2 regions of the Thalassotalea euphylliae genome follow, and region 2 is predicted to be linked to the other one. Evidence: predicted binding sites of a transcription regulator. Region 2 holds the regulator's gene; the other holds the start of a gene.
The links. The regulator FNR, encoded in region 2, switches genes on or off when oxygen is low (the NO sensors DNR and NnrR bind a similar motif). The targets are predictions, from matches to a motif close to TTGATCTAGATCAA.
Positions count from the first base shown of each region.

Region 1: the regulator FNR is predicted to act here: its motif matches at 2,134-2,147, upstream of trhP (prephenate-dependent tRNA uridine(34) hydroxylase TrhP).

Region 1 is NZ_QUOT01000001.1:3,662,900-3,671,144, forward strand. It holds gene DXX94_RS15990 (hypothetical protein) at 1-184, shown strand, start outside; gene DXX94_RS15995 (YfhL family 4Fe-4S dicluster ferredoxin) at 379-630, opposite strand; gene trhP (prephenate-dependent tRNA uridine(34) hydroxylase TrhP) at 653-2,026, opposite strand; gene DXX94_RS16005 (HDOD domain-containing protein) at 2,283-3,125, shown strand; gene rdgC (recombination-associated protein RdgC) at 3,249-4,178, opposite strand; gene DXX94_RS16015 (sensor histidine kinase) at 4,274-6,025, opposite strand; gene DXX94_RS16020 (porin) at 6,321-7,244, shown strand; gene phoB (phosphate regulon transcriptional regulator PhoB) at 7,632-8,245, shown strand, end outside.
Region 2 is NZ_QUOT01000001.1:569,519-577,763, forward strand. It holds gene DXX94_RS02570 (heavy metal translocating P-type ATPase) at 1-1,247, shown strand, start outside; gene ccoS (cbb3-type cytochrome oxidase assembly protein CcoS) at 1,244-1,477, shown strand; gene DXX94_RS02580 (sulfite exporter TauE/SafE family protein) at 1,477-2,148, shown strand; gene fnr (fumarate/nitrate reduction transcriptional regulator Fnr) at 2,195-2,911, shown strand; gene uspE (universal stress protein UspE) at 3,125-4,054, shown strand; gene ttcA (tRNA 2-thiocytidine(32) synthetase TtcA) at 4,274-5,203, shown strand; gene DXX94_RS02600 (NCS2 family permease) at 5,384-6,676, shown strand; gene DXX94_RS02605 (outer membrane protein OmpK) at 6,686-7,447, shown strand; gene DXX94_RS02610 (glucosaminidase domain-containing protein) at 7,841-8,245, opposite strand, start outside.

The sequences.
Region 1 (8,245 bases), 3.1 Mb from region 2:
TGACAACAACAACGAAAATGGCAATGCTATTTCTATGGCTTACCGCTACCGTTTGAACAAAAAGAGCTTTATGCTGGCAGAATATAATTGGATTGACTCTGATCGACAAGCCCGAGCTTATCTCGATCAACCAATTGAACTAATTGAGCGCCAATTCCAGATAGGTTACCGCTACTACTTCTAGTAGCGGTAAATAGAGGTCTTTTACGCTGATTTGACGTCGAGCTGATACAATATCAATTTCAATAACCACTTGAACATTCTGGCTTGTTAAAGCGCTTATAAATTGCGTTGTTATTTTTGAAATTAGAGCGACTAGTTACTAAAAATAACGCCTTATTTATAAACCTTTTTCCTACGCCATAATTGTTCAACTCGTTAATTCAATTGATATAGAAGCTCAAACTTTTTCACCAAGGTTTCCTCGGTTTCTTCATGCTCAGGGTCTGGCACGACACAGTCGATAGGGCATACTTTGACACAGGTTGGTTCATCGTAATGCCCTAAACACTCAGTACAGCGGGCAGGGTCGATTTCGTAGACTTCTTCACCTAATGCGATCGCTTGGTTTGGGCACTCAGGCTCACACATATCACAGTTAATACAACTCGCTAAAATCTTCAGTGCCACTATGAGGTGCTCCTGTCAGTAGCTATGCAGATTGATCGGCTGCTTGATTTTGCGAAAACGGGTGACGAGTTGTCTCACCATTGTCCAGGTTTCGCATTAAAATGCCGAAATCAAGTTTCATCTCGGTATCGAGCGAAATGTTAACGATATGGCCCGAACCTTTGGCATCGCGAATAACTTCACCTTTGCGTGATTCCATGTGTGTTAAAGTGAAGGTCTGACAGCCGTCAGGTGTCATTAACTCGAGTTCGTCGCCGACCAAGAATTTGTTCTTCACTTCAATTTCAATTAAGCCATTGTCTTCATTACGGCCAAGCACTTCACCAACAAACTGTTGGGTATCACTTTTCGAATAACCGTAGTCATAGTTTTGTGTTTCAGTGTGCTTATGACGCTGCAAGAAGCCTGCGGTGTAACCGCGATGTGCTAAGTGCTCAAGCTCGCCGTTAAGTTGCTGGTCAAAGGATTGGTCTGTCATAGCGTCTAATATCGCTTGATTATAAACACGTGCAGTACGCGCACAGTAATAAAAAGACTTTGTACGACCTTCAATTTTTAACGAATGCACGCCCATTTTGACCAGTCGCTCTACATGTTCGACGGCACGTAGATCTTTCGAGTTCATGATGTAAGTGCCATGCTCATCTTCAAATGCAGGCATGTATTCATCAGGTTTATGTTGCTCTTGAATTAGTACGACATCATCAAAACCTTTACCCGCTTGCGGATCAAACTCTACCGGTGCACTAGCAATTACATCACCTGTTTCAGTTTGTGTCGCCGAATGTACGTTGTAATTCCAACGACAAGCATTGGTGCAGGTACCTTGATTCGGATCGCGCTTATTCATATAGCCGGATAATAAACAGCGCCCTGAGTAAGCCATGCAAAGTGCACCGTGTACGAAAACTTCAATTTCCATTTCTGGGCAACGCATACGAATCTCTTCAATTTCATCAAGCGATAATTCTCTCGATAAAATGACGCGATCTATGCCTTGCTGCTGCCAGAACTTCACAGTTGCCCAGTTTACGGCATTCGCTTGCACCGATAAGTGCAATGGCATATCGGGGAATGCTTCTTTGGTCATCATGATAAGACCAGGATCAGACATAATCATCGCATCGGGTTGCATTTCGATGACAGGCTTAAGGTCTTTAATAAAAGTTTTCAATTTACTGTTATGAGGTGCTATGTTGTTGACCACATAAAACTTTTTACCCAGCTGATGGGCTTCTTGAATACCTTGTGCTAAGTTTTGGTGATTAAATTCGTTGTTTCTTACGCGTAAAGAATATCTAGGTTGGCCTGCATATACAGCATCCGCACCGTATGCAAAGGCATAACGCATGTTTTTAAGGCTTCCTGCCGGTGATAACAGTTCTGGCTTAAACATATAACAACTTCTATAAATTATGGGAACGTAAAAGTTCGCACATTCTAGTGTCTGAAAAACAAACGGCAATTAAATATGTCTATGGGAGTCACTTACTTGAGGAAAGTTTGATGTAAATCAAGTTTTGTGCGCTGGGTTAAGTTGTGACTATTTACAGGCTGTTTAGTGCCGAATAAATCGGTAAAAATTAACTCGTCGAAATAGTGATAATTGTGCTACTTTTTTAGGTAAGCATATCAAAACATAAGGATAATTCATGTCTACGGAAAATGCTCTGTACACCATTTTAGTGGAAAAAATTAAGCATGATGCACTCGTTTTACCTACCTTACCTGAGATTGCACTAAAAGTGCGTGAATCGGCTGATGATCCTGACATTAATTTAAATCGCATGAGCGATATCATCTCTCAAGACCCGGCATTATCAATTGGTATGCTTAAGGTCGCTAACAGCGCACTAATGGGGCGTTCAGTTAAAGTTGAAACGGTTAACCAAGCGGTTACCCGAATTGGCTTACGAGAAATTAAAAGTATTGCGACCGCCATGGCAATTGAGCAAGTTTTCGTATCTGAAAATGAAATTGTCGCTATGCATATGAAAAGCTCATGGCAAAAAACTATTGATGTCACGTCTGTGGCCATTGCCTTAATGACTTTTTATCTAAAAGACAACAAACACACGTCACTTGGGCTAGATACCATAGCGCTTGGTGCACTGGTACATAATATTGGCGTTTTACCGATATTAACCGAAGCTGAAAATCACCCTGATGTTTTTGCCAACCCAACGTTCTTGCAGCAGGCGATTGTTAAGCTGGGTAGTAAAATTGGGGCAGCTGTAACTCAAGCTTGGGGCTTTTCTGAAGAGTTTAGTGAACTTGTGGAAAGTTGGAGTGATTTAACGGTATTGCCAACAGAAGTACATTATTTAGACTTTATACGTGCTGGCGCTGTGTATCACGGAATTTTCAAAAATGAGTCTACTCAAGAAGCTTTACTGAGAAGCTATGTGGGGAAAGGCATTATGCCGGATGAAGGCTTTATGAAAACTGAAGAGTTTATCGAAATGTACGAAAGTGCCCGCTCAATGTTTATATAGCTTAGATGTTTATTCCAGTTAAAACACGATCAAAAAAGCCGCAGATGCGGCTTTTTTAATGGGATAATCCATTCAGCGCAGCCATTGGGGCTACGCTAGTTTTATTAACTTAAATTAATGATATTACTTATCTTCGTCATCAAGATAGTCAGTCGTTTTTAACGAAAACTCCGCTAACAAATCGGTGATAAAACGATTTATTTCACCAGACATTAACGCAAAATCGGCGTCAAGGCGTGCAACGATATCGTCTTTATCAATGTCGTCGTTTTGCTCATGAAGTACATCAAAAAACTTCAAGCGTTTCACCGCCAAGTCATCACAAAGAATACATGACATCGCTTCATCCCACTCTAGGGCAACTTTTACCGCGTATTTTTCCGCATCAATATGCGTTTTGATTTCATCGCTGGTCAGGTCTTGGTTTTTAACGCGAACAACGGCTCCGTCATCACCTAAGGCATTGAATTCAGCTTCCATACCAAGTTGGAAGTTTTCTCCTAAGCTGCGCTCGGTGATCCAATCTGTCATGACTTCATCTGGCGCTTGGTCAGGGCTAAAGCTAGTGACTGGCAGCGTACCTAGTACTTTTCGGAGCAAGGCAAGAAAATCTTCGGCTTTGCCGCGAGAGCTTGAGTTAACCACGATAATGTTGTGCTGTGGCGAAACATAACCGTGTGTGTCGCTGTAACGGCTAAAGGCACGAGGCAGTAACTCAAAGGTGATGTCTTCTTTAAATTGTTCTTTTTCTTTTTTCGTTGCACTTCGCCCTTGCTCTTCTTCAAGCTTAGCGCAGCGCTCTTCAAGCATTTCTTTAATGACCGGTGCAGGCAGAATCTTTTCTTCTTTACGTGCACACATTAAAAAATTGCCGTTTGCGCCATGTACTAGCGTGTTGCCATGCTTACCCAGTGCATTTACCCAACCAAAGTGAGATTGCTCTGTCGATGCACATGGTGTGTACGGGTGCTCCGCTAAATGCTGTTCTAGTTCTTGTTCGCTCCATTTAAATGGGCGCGTAAAAGCGAAGAAGTAAAGGTTTTTAAACCACATCAAAGCTATCCTTTTAGGGTAAATATGAAAACGGCCGAGATCATACCGTAATTAAATACGTGAATCACGCAGTTCGAATGGTCGTTTTAGGTGAATTATTTCATATTGTTAAATTCAATATGAAAAGCTAGCCCTTGGCTAGGCTCACTTTCGGCACGAATCACCCCATTTAATGTGTCAGTGACTAGGCTATGGACAATATGAGTGCCAAGACCTGTACCGCCTTCACTTGATTTAGTGGTGTAAAACGGTTCAAACAAATAGGGCAGGGCTTCTGGTTTTACGCCATGGCCATTGTCACGGTAATCAATATAAATGCGCTCTTGCTGGTAGCTAATATCTATTTGAATTTCGCCGCGGTTTAAGCCGTCAAAGCCGTGAATGATTGAGTTGATAATTAAATTTGTAAATATTTGCGAAATTGCACCGGCATGAACATGAACATCGATATTTCCAGGGCAGTTTACTTTCACGCGATGCGTCGTTTTCTTGAGCTTAGGGTGTAGCGATTGAATGACTTCATCAACATACTGAGCCATATTAATTGGGCGAATTTTATCGCTGGTTTGGTCAACGGCGACTTGTTTATAGCTGGCAATTAAATCAGAGGCACGGCTCAGGTTATTGAGCAATAAATTGATACTTTGCTCGGCATTTAATAAAAAGTCGTCCATGCTGCGTTTGGTGATCACTTGTTCATCGACATCACGCTTTAATTTATTGAGCAGATCTGACAAATAACTAGTCGAAGTGATACTCACCCCGATAGGCGTATTTATTTCGTGTGAAACTTCTGCCGACAAATTACCAAGTACTGCCATTTTTTCCGCGTCAAGTAATCGCGCCTGCGCTTTATTTAGTTCAATAATGGAGTCTTTTAGGTCGCGGTTGGTTTGCGTTAAGGTTAGCTCTGTTTTTTTACGGCGTTGGTTTTCTTCTGTTAGTTGCTCTTGTTGTTTTAGTAACTCTCTTTGCTGCATCTCCATGCGCAGCATACTGGTACTCAAAGATGAGGTTTTTTTCGCAACTTCTTGTTCCAACAGCAGGTTCTGTTCATCTAACTGTTGGTTGGCGTTCAGCAAGTCGGTCTGTGCTAGCGCAAGCTTTTCTTTAAACTGCACCAATTCGTCAATCAGGTTGTTGTATGCATCTTCCAGTATATTTAACTCGTTCCTTTCAAAGTTCGCGGAATGAAATTTTGATGCTTCAGGGTCGTCAAGGTCTAGCCGGTTAAGCTGCTCAGTTAAGCCGCTAAGTGGCACAGTGAGGAGCTTGTTAAAGGCAAGGCTAAATAGGATCACTAACGCTGCGGTTTTTACCATGGCGTTGCCGATTAAAAAGTAAATACCTACTTCGATGCGATTAAAAATAACCTCGTTGCTGGATAATAAGGTTACAGAACCAACCGTAGTGGTGCGGCCAGAAAACTCGAAAACTAGCGGAAACGTATGGCCGAATGAGCGACCCGCGAGCGTTCCCATATCTAGATGACGCTCAGCGTTAATATCGATCAGGGCATTGTCAAAGTCTTGCCCGTTAAGCGCTTGTGTTTCACCTAGTTCGGTGATTATTTGGTTATTTTCGTCGGTTACCTTAATCCCTTTGATCATGGGAATAGCGACTAAGCCTTCTGCAATATCAATAGCTTGCTGTGTATTTAACTCCCATACCGCACGCGTTAAACTACCGCTGAATGTTTTTTCAAGCGTTAATAATTCGCTGTTAATGTGGCTTTTGGCGTTGTAATACTCCGCCGCAATCTGAACACAAGTAACGATAAGTGTGAGAACAAAGTATAACGACAGCACACGCGCCAATAGCTTACGTGATATACTGGTAACCTTCATTGAGTGCCTTTCGGGTTCTTATTCTTAGTATTTGATTCTAGCCACTTTACGTTAAGTTAACAGCCTTTTTTCACTTGTTCGGTTTCTGAATACATGTCTTCATCAATTTCAGAGATTGCGTGCAATAAAGGTAATTGTTCATTACAATCAGCGACTTGTAACAATATTGCAACGTAAAAGACTTTAAAGAGTCATAAAAGTTTCAAAAAAAGTACACACTGTAATAAAAGTGTCACATAGGGTTGTCACAATGCGCGGCAATTGAAAACCGCCTATTGATTTAAAGGTAATGAGCATGAAATTTACAAAGCAAGCTATCGCTTTAGCGATTCTTTCTGCTTCTTCATTCGCAGCTTCTGCGGCTACTGTTGATGTATACGGTAAAGCTATTCTAACAGTCCAAAACTCTGACGAAGGCGAAGGTTCTTTCACTGAAGTTAAAAGCCATAACTCTCGCATTGGTTTAAAAGGTAGCCACGAGTTACGTCATGGTTTAGAAGTTGTTTACAAGGCTGAGTTCAAAGTTGATATGGACGGTGATAGCGATGACAACATTAGTTCTCGTAATCAATACGTTGGCCTTAAAGGTGGTTTTGGTGAAGTATTGTTAGGTAAAAACGATACAGCATTGAAAAAAGCTCAAGGTAAAGTAGATTTATTCAGCGACCTTGATGGTGATATTAAGCAAATTTGGAAAGGTGAAAACCGTCTTGCTGATACCATCACTTACAAGTCGCCAAAATTTGCCAACTTCAAATTAGCACTAACATACATTGCTGAAGACAGCCTTGATGCTGAAGACGGTATTTCTGCTTCATTAGCATACGGTGATGCTGGCCTTAAGAAGTCAAAATTCTACGCAGCAGTTGCTGTTGATTCAGAAGTTAATGGTTACGACGTAGCGCGTATTGTTGCTTCAACTAAAGTGGCTGGTGTTACTTTAGGTGCTATTGCTCAAACTCAAGAGAAAGTTGATAGCGACGTTGAAACAGATGGCTTCATGGTTTCTGCTAAATATAGCGTTATGAAGAACTTAGACCTTAAAGCACAAGTTCAAACTGCTGACACTGATGGCGGTGACGACAAGTCTGGTTTCACAGTTGGTGCTGACTACAAGTTAGCGAAAAGCACAAAAGTATTTGGTTACTTCACATCATTTGATATGGATAGCCAAGCTGACGAAGATTACTTAGCAGTTGGTGTAGAATACAAATTCTAATCCAGATTGTTAGTTTGAAATAAGAAAAGCCGCCCTGTGCGGCTTTTTTATTGCAATTTTTATTGAGTAAGTCATTTAGTAAATCATTTAATAAATTGCTTAATCAGTCATATGTATTAGCTAACGGCCTTGTGAATTTTGATACTACGCGACGAATGCAGTTATTGCTTGTAGTGTAATAAAAGTGTAATCAAAGTTTATCACAATGGACTTATTAACTAGAGCTAGTCACAGTATTTCTGTAATAATAGTGGGAATGTAGAGTCGAGTTAATTATTGCTTTAATGACTGAATCAATAATTACCATCGTTCAATTCCTATTATTGATAACCCATTCAGTGATGTGGCGAGCTAATTATTGATTAAGTTATTTCAGGTACATTTTGAATGAACAGACAAATCTTAGTGGTTGAGGATGAAGCCCCTATCAGGGAAATGATAACTTTTGTATTAGAGCAAAATGGCTTTAATGCAGTAGAAGCGCAAGATATTGATCAAGCGATGGCTAAGGTAGTTGAACCGTATCCAGATTTGATTCTACTTGACTGGATGTTACCTGGTGGCACTGGTGTAAAGTTAGCTAAAACCTTGAAGCAAAACGAGTACACACGCAACATTCCGATTATCATGCTAACGGCGCGCGCCGATGAAGAAGACAAAGTAAAAGGCTTTGACGCTGGCGTTGATGATTACGTTACCAAGCCGTTTTCACCTAAAGAGCTAATCGCTCGCATCAAAGCGGTTATTCGTCGCGTTTCACCAACGGCGTTGGAAGAGGCGATTGAATTTCATGGCATGAAGTTAGATCCGGTGGCACATCGGGTCACTATCAATAATAGTGATCTTGATCTAGGTCCAACCGAGTTTCGCTTGCTACACTTCTTTATGACTCATACAGAGCGCGTATATTCGCGTGAGCAATTGCTTGATAATGTTTGGGGAACAAATGTTTACGTGGAAGACCGAACCGTTGATGTTCATATTCGTCGCCTACGCAAAGC
Region 2 (8,245 bases):
GCGACGGCAACCTAGTCGCCAATGTCGTCCAACCGGGTAGTGATACCTTTTTAAGCCAACTGATCCGATTAAGCGAGTCTTCGCAAGCACACAAGCCTAAAATTGCCCAACTTTCCGATAAAATTGCGCAGTATTTTGTTGCTATTATCTTGTTAACCGCTATCGGTACGGCGTTATACTGGCAGCAACATATGCCAAGTGAAGCATTCTGGATCACGCTCTCTGTGCTGGTTGCTACTTGCCCTTGTGCACTATCGCTTGCCACGCCAACCGCGCTCACTTGCGGCACTACACGCCTTAATCGTGATGGCATTATGATCAAATCAGGCCATGTGATGGAAACTATTCCTGAAGTTGACACCTACGCGTTTGATAAAACCGGCACGCTAACACAAGGTGAGTTCCAAGTAACCCAGCTTAAGCGCTTTGATGAAAACTATAGCAAACAGCAACTATTAGCCTTGGTAGCTGCGCTGGAAGCGCATTCTCAACACCCACTTGCTAAAGCATTTACCCAGTATCGCGACTTTGCGATTAACGCAACTGAGATTAAAGTGCATCCAGGGCTAGGTGTTACAGGCCAAGTAGGTAACGATAAAATTTCACTGGGTAAAGTCAGTTGGTTAATTACTGACAGCAATGAGGCAAAGCAGTTAAATTGTGACGACGCACAAATTGCTGTGATGATTAACGACAAGCTAGTTGCCGCTATTTATCTCACCGATAGCGCGCGTGAAGACGCTCAAAGTGTGCTTAGCGCGCTAAAAGCAAAAGCGATGACAACCTATATGCTCTCTGGCGATAGCAGTGCGGGCTGCCAACAAATTGCTTCTCAACTGCCGATAGACCACGTACATTCGAGCCTAAGCGCGCACGAGAAAATGGAAAAGGTAAAATCGCTGCAAAGTAGCCATACTGTGGCGATGGTCGGTGATGGTGTAAACGACACACCAGTGTTTAGCGCAGCACACGTTTCTATTGCCATGGGCAGTGGTACAGACGTCGCAAAAAGTGGCGCTGATGTAATTTTACTTAACAACCGATTAACGTCATTGTCGGTATTGCGTCATGTTGCCCAAAAAACTCGCCGTATTATCTGGCAAAATTATGGCTGGGCATTTGGCTATAATGCTATTGTACTGCCATTAGCCGTTTGCGGTTACATTACGCCTTATATGGCGGTAATTGGCATGTCAGCCAGTTCAATATTGGTTATCACTAACTCGTTGCGATTATTGAAAAAATGAGTGTAATTTACGTACTAATTCCGATTGCTATCATCCTGCTTATTGTCGGCATTTACTTGTTCTTTTGGGCGGTAAAAACCGAGCAATTTAATGATTTGGAAAAAGAAGGTTTAAGCATCTTATTCGATGATGAAAAATTAAAAGATGAGACAGCGAATACCGGAGTAATTAATACAGAAGCTTCAGAGCAATCATCTGGCACATCATCTGACACTAGCAATAAGCGTTAATGAACATCGATCTATTTTCGGCATTTATTATTGGCCTGCTCGGTGCAGGCCATTGTATTGCCATGTGTGGCGGCGTTTCTGGTATGTTGTTGTCGGCCATTCCTGCCGGACAAAACCAGCAAAAATTCTCACTGATTGTTGGCTACAACCTAGGCCGTATTCTCTCTTATAGTTTAATCGGCGGTATTGTCGGTTTTACCGGCTCAATCACGGCAAAAAACCTCGGTGTACCGCTAACGGGCTTAAGACTACTGTCAGGCGTCTTTCTAATTTTACTTGGCTTGTATTTAGGCCAGTGGTTTATGTTACTGGCGAAGGTTGAGCAAGCCGGTAAAAAGCTTTGGCAATTTATCTCACCGTTAGCAAAACACTTTTTGCCGGTAAATAACAAACGTAAAGCATTTGGCTTGGGGGCTGTTTGGGGTTGGTTACCCTGTGGCTTAGTCTACTCAACGCTAACATGGGCACTCGCTAGTGGTAGCTTTAGTCAAGGGGCGCTGATTATGGCTGCATTTGGTGCTGGCACTCTACCGGCACTGCTTACACTTTCCTTTGGTGTGTTTTCGGTCAAAAAAATGCTACAAAATCGAACATTTAGAAACGTTTTGGCTACAGGTCTGATTTGTTACGGTTTATACACATTGTTTATTGCTTACAGGCTAATGTTTTAATACTATACCGAGCGTAATTCCAAGGAAATATTAAGGTTATTCCGCCATGTCTAGTCACTGTGCAAGCAACAACCATATTCATTGCCAGAACTGCAGTATCAGTGAGCTTTGCTTACCATTTTCCCTTAACGAGCAGGAGTTAGATACACTCGATAATATTATCGACCGCAAGCGCCCTATCCACAAAGGCGAAAAGATTTTCCAAGACGGCGAAGCACTTCATTCTTTATTCGCTATCCGCTCAGGCACTTTTAAAACATTTACCATTGATTCTAACGGCGAAGAGCAAATTACTGGCTTCCACTTAGCTGGTGATTTACTGGGTTTCGACGCCTTAGCCAGCAGCGAGCACCAGAGCTTTGCACAAGCATTAGAAACGTCAATGGTTTGTGAAATCCCCTACCATACTCTAGACGAGCTTTCGAATTCGATGCCAGCGCTTAAACGCCAAGTCTTAAGGCTGATGAGTAACGAGATTCGAGCAGATCAAGATATGCTATCACTACTTAATCGTAAGAATGCCGAGCAACGCTTAGCAACATTTTTATCATCGTTAAGTAGCCGATATAAAGCCCGTGGCTTGTCTGCCAGCCAATACCGCTTAACAATGACGCGTGGCGACATTGGAAACTACATTGGCTTGACCGTTGAAACGATTAGTCGCTTGCTAAATCGTTTTCATAAGCAAGAACTCATCATTGTTGAAGGTAAGTTAATTACCATCAATGATCTCGATGGATTAAATGAAGTCGCCATGCTGTAAAGCAAGGCGATTTCCTTCCTTTTTCTTCTTCACTTCTATTTTTATTCCCCTTTAACAAGCCGTTTTCACCGCTAACAAGCTTGCATCAGTGCATTTACCTACTAAGCTAAAAGTAATTGGTTAGTAGCGCCTATTTATTGATTTAAAACAAATAATTATTTGCTCATTAAAAGCACACTGTTTGTACACTATTGAATCAGCGAGGTACAGAGCATGGAAACGTATCAAAAAATCTTAGTCGTAGTTGACCCAACAACTGAAGAACAAAAAGCCTTAAGTCGGGCAATTGAGCTTGCTGATAAAACGCAAGGCAAAATCACAGCGTTTTTGAGCATTTTCGATTTTTCATACGAAATGACGACTATGCTCTCTAGCGACGAGCGTGAATCAATGCGGCAAATTGTGATCAATGATCGTATGTTGTGGATTGATGAACGTATAAAGGAGCTAGGCGCTTCTGAAAAAGACATCGACATCAAAGTGATCTGGCATAACAGACCTTTTGAAGCGGTTATTGACCAAGTGTTAGAGCATGGCTATGACGTTGTTATCAAAGGTACGCACGAACACGACAAACTCAAATCCGTGATTTTCACACCAACTGACTGGCATTTATTGCGTAAATGCCCATGTCCATTATTATTGGTTAAAGACCATTCATGGCCGGCAAACGGCAATATTTTAGCGGCGGTCAATGTCGGTAGTGATGAAGATGAGCACCAATCGCTCAATAGCATCATCACAGAAGAAGCCAAACACCTTGCTGATTTAATTAGCGCTAATGTGCATTTGGTTAATTCATTTCCTGGCACTCCGGTCAACATTGCTATCGAAATCCCCGAATTTGATGCCAGCCAATACAACGACACCATGTTGCAGCATCATCAACAATCAATGCTAACACATGCTGAAAAATACGGCATCGATACCGCCAACACCTATATCAAAGCGGGGCTACCGGAAGATGTTATTGACGAATTATCGCAAGAGCTTGATGCCGAATTGGTCATTTTAGGGACAATTGGCCGTACCGGATTGTCAGCAGCACTAATTGGTAATACTGCTGAACATGTTATTGACCGATTGAATTGTGATGTCTTGGCGTTAAAACCAGCAGGCTATATTTCACCGCTACAAAGCTAGCTGCTGAGCCATACATAGATTGATATAACGAATATAAAACAAAATATTAAAACATTAAAACATTAAAAACAAAGCTGACCGTTCGGTAAGTCACCAAAAACATTAACAAAATCGTAACCAATAGTCGCTAAAAAGAATGCTACTGTTGGTTATTTTTACTTATCTTTTATACCAGTTAGCTATATAATACGCGCCCAATTATTTGAGTAGTTTTTTGGTATGACTGAAGCAGATAACAGAAAGGCCATCTTTGAAGCCAACAAGTTGCAGAAGCGACTTCGTAGTAAAGTCGGTAAAGCGATTGCTGATTACAATATGATCGAAGAAGGCGACGTTGTTATGGCGGCAATTAGTGGCGGCAAAGATTCGTTTGCCATGCTTGATATTTTGCTTAGCTTAAAAAAGTCAGCACCAATCAATTTTGATGTGATTGCGGTTAACTTGGATCAAAAGCAACCGGGCTTTCCAGCACACATCTTACCCGACTACTTCGAATCACTTGATATCCCCTACTACATCATCGATAAAGACACTTATTCGGTTGTTAAACAAAAAGTTCCGGAAGGTAAAACCACTTGTGGTTTGTGCTCGCGTTTACGTCGCGGCACGCTTTATTCGTTTGCTGAGCAAATTGGTGCAACTAAGATTGCCCTTGGCCACCACATGGATGATATCGTGGAAACCTTATTTTTAAATATGTTCTTTGGCGCAAAGCTAAAAGCAATGCCGCCGAAGCTTCGTGCAGACGATGGTCGAAACACAGTTATTCGCCCGTTGAGCTATGTTCGTGAAAAAGACCTTATTGCCTTTGCAGAAGTACGTGAATATCCAATTATTCCATGCAACTTGTGTGGCTCTCAAGAAAACTTGCAACGCCAAAATATCAAGGCTTTGCTAAGCAGCTGGGACGCCCAAACCCCAGGTCGCATTGAAAACATATTTAAATCATTGAAAAATGTCAGCCCAAGCCAATTAGCCGATACTGAGCTATTTGACTTCGCCAACCTGCCAATTGATCGCAGCGCGCCACGCGAAGCTTATGACTTTTCAAAAGAAACTGTCTCGTCTACCAATTTAGCGACAGAGCTTACCAATTCGTTAGATACCAACATAGACGATTCAATGATTATCGACGTTTCCAATATCTAAACACTATTTAGAAAAGTTATTTAAAAAAGTTGTTTAGAAAAATTAACGGATTATTTAACGAATAAATACGTCCTGATGCGCTGATTGTTGCCTAATTTTACGCAAACAACAGCTAGGACATTGAACGCTTTCTTTTTAACGCCAATGAATTGGCCCAAACTTTAAGCTTAGCAACCCATGATGTTAGAAAAACTTTTCAAACTTACAGAACACGGAACTAACGTTCGCCAAGAAGTTGTTGCGGGGATCACTACATTCCTGACAATGGCTTACATTATTTTTGTTAACCCCGCTATGTTAGCCGATGCCGGTATGGATCACGGCGCCGTATTTGTCGCAACCTGTGTTGCCGCAGCGGTTGGCTGTTTTATTATGGGTTTTTTCGCCAACTACCCAATTGCCCTTGCACCGGGCATGGGGCTAAACGCCTTTTTCACCTACACAGTCGTCCTTGAGATGGGTTACAGCTGGCAAGTGGCACTTGGTGGCGTATTTATCTCAGGTATTATTTTCGTAATACTCAGCATCTTCAAAATTCGCGAATGGATTATCAACAGCATTCCACAATCACTGCGCTATGGTATCGCTGCCGGTATTGGTTTATTCCTCGCATTTATCGGTTTAAAAAGCGCTGGCATTATCGTTGATAACCCAGCAACGTTAGTTAACCTTGGCGATATTACTTCATTACCTGCGTTGATGGCGGCTCTTGGTTTATTCCTGATTGTAGCAATGGCAAGTCGCGGTATGAATGGCGCGGTAATGTACTCAATTTTAATTGTGACTGGCTTAGGCATTTTACTTGGCGATGTTCAATTTAACGGTTTAGTGTCGCTACCACCTGATGTGACTCCAACGTTTATGCAATTAGACATCATGGGCGCATTAGAAGTAAGCATGATCAGTGTTATCTTTGCATTCTTGTTCGTCGACTTGTTCGATACTTCAGGCACATTAATCGCTGTTGCCCAAAAAGGTAAACTGCTAAATGAAGACGGTTCACTGCCTCGTTTAGATAAAGCACTACTTGCTGACTCATCTGCAACTATCGCAGGTAGCATGTTAGGCACTTCAACTACCACCAGTTATGTTGAAAGTGCTTCAGGCGTTGCCGCTGGTGGTCGCACAGGCTTAACTGCGGTTGTGGTTGGCTGTTTATTCTTACTTGCCTTATTATTTTCGCCACTAGCGGGTATGGTGCCAGCTTACGCAACAGCAGGCCCTCTATTTTTCGTTGCGGTATTAATGCTTTCAAGCCTAGCTCATATTGATTGGGACGACTTGTTAGAAGCAGTACCTGCAGCTCTAATCTGTATTACTATGCCATTAACTTTCTCTATTGCTCACGGTATTGCCTTTGGCTTTATTGGTTATGCAGCAGTGCGAATTTTTGCCGGCAAGTTTAATCAGTTATCAGCCAGTGTGCTTTTAATAGCCGCACTATTTGTAATTAAGTTCATTTATTTTGGATAGGAAAGTTCAATGACTTTATCTCGTACTTTTTTGGTCGCTGGCGGCCTTGTTGTATCAAGTATGACTTCTGCACAAACAATATGGAGTTCAAATAGCTTAACTTACCTCAAAAACACCAGTGATTTTGAAGTATTAACTAATGACGACGTAGATGTTTTCACTTTAGAGCACGCTTCAGGCCACAACTGGGGTGACGCTTTTATGTTTGTTGACCGCATTGATGCTAAAGCAGATGCTAATGCACCAACACACAAAGAAACTTACGGTGAAGTTACCGCTCGTTTAAGCCTTTCTTACGCATTAGACAGCAAGGTTTCTTACGGCCCACTAAAAGACGTATTCATTGCTGGTACATACGAGCATGCAAGCATCTCTCAGCCTAACTTCAGCACAGGTTTTGATAACTACTTAATTGGTGTTGGTACTTCTTGGAATATTCCAGGTTTCGCTTTCTTTGGCGCTGATGTTTACCAAGCGAACAACGAATTAACCGACAACGACACACAATTAACTATTACTTACGGCTACCCGATTACCATGGGCAAACACAAAGTAATGATTGATGGTTACATTGATTGGTCTTCTTCAGCCGACGATCACGCTGCTGACTTCCACTTCAATCCGCAAGTGCGTTTAGACGTAGGTAACTACTTTGGTAAGCCAAACGCTGTTGAAGTGGGTATTGAATACAGTTACTGGCACAACAAATTCGGTATCGCGGGTATCGATGACGAAAGTGTTGTTAGCGCCATCGTAAAAGTATTTTTATAAGACTAGTCCTTAAAAGCTTAAGCAATAGACTTATCAACAATTAACAAAATGCCGCAGTTTAAATTATTTAAACTGCGGCATTTTTATTTGCCTTCCGTTATCGGCTGACTCTTCCTCTAGCCCTAAAGTGAACTCTGCAGTTAGCTCTATATTCGAATAAACCAAACCTTAGTCGTTGTTATTTTATCTTAGATTTATCAATGGATAGCTAAAAGGTTAAAACTCTTCTTAAAACTACTTGGTCTAACTGTATTTTGATCGAAATAATCCCATCGATACACTCACGATTACGATTAAAGCAAAACAAAATTAGCCGAAGCAATTCGCTTAGTTAAAGATAAACTAAGCGATAGATAAGCTGCACAAGTGGGCTGTATGGACGCAGCATTATAGCTAAGGCGCGGTTGATGATTGCAAGTATTGGCTATTGTGGCGCAGCATATCTGAGATTTCCAACACATAGTCTGAGCCGCGCTCAGAGTATGGCAACAAACCCATGGCTAACACTTCAGGCACCAAAGGCTGGTCTTGCTCGCGCAGTTGTTGGCGAATTGAACGAAATACGCTGTATGCGTTATTCGTGTTGATATTGTGCAAGTAACGGTTAACCGCCTCGTCAACAGATTGGAATGCTTCCACTTCATGTTTGGCACCGCTATTGCGAGAACGAGGCACCATGCCACAGCCCGATTTATAGCACCATATACCAAAGAAATTTAATCCGATGCGAGCAAACCTTGATGTTCCCCAAGCAGATTCGTTTGCTGCCTGCACCAGCACAAGCGCGGTTGGGATCTC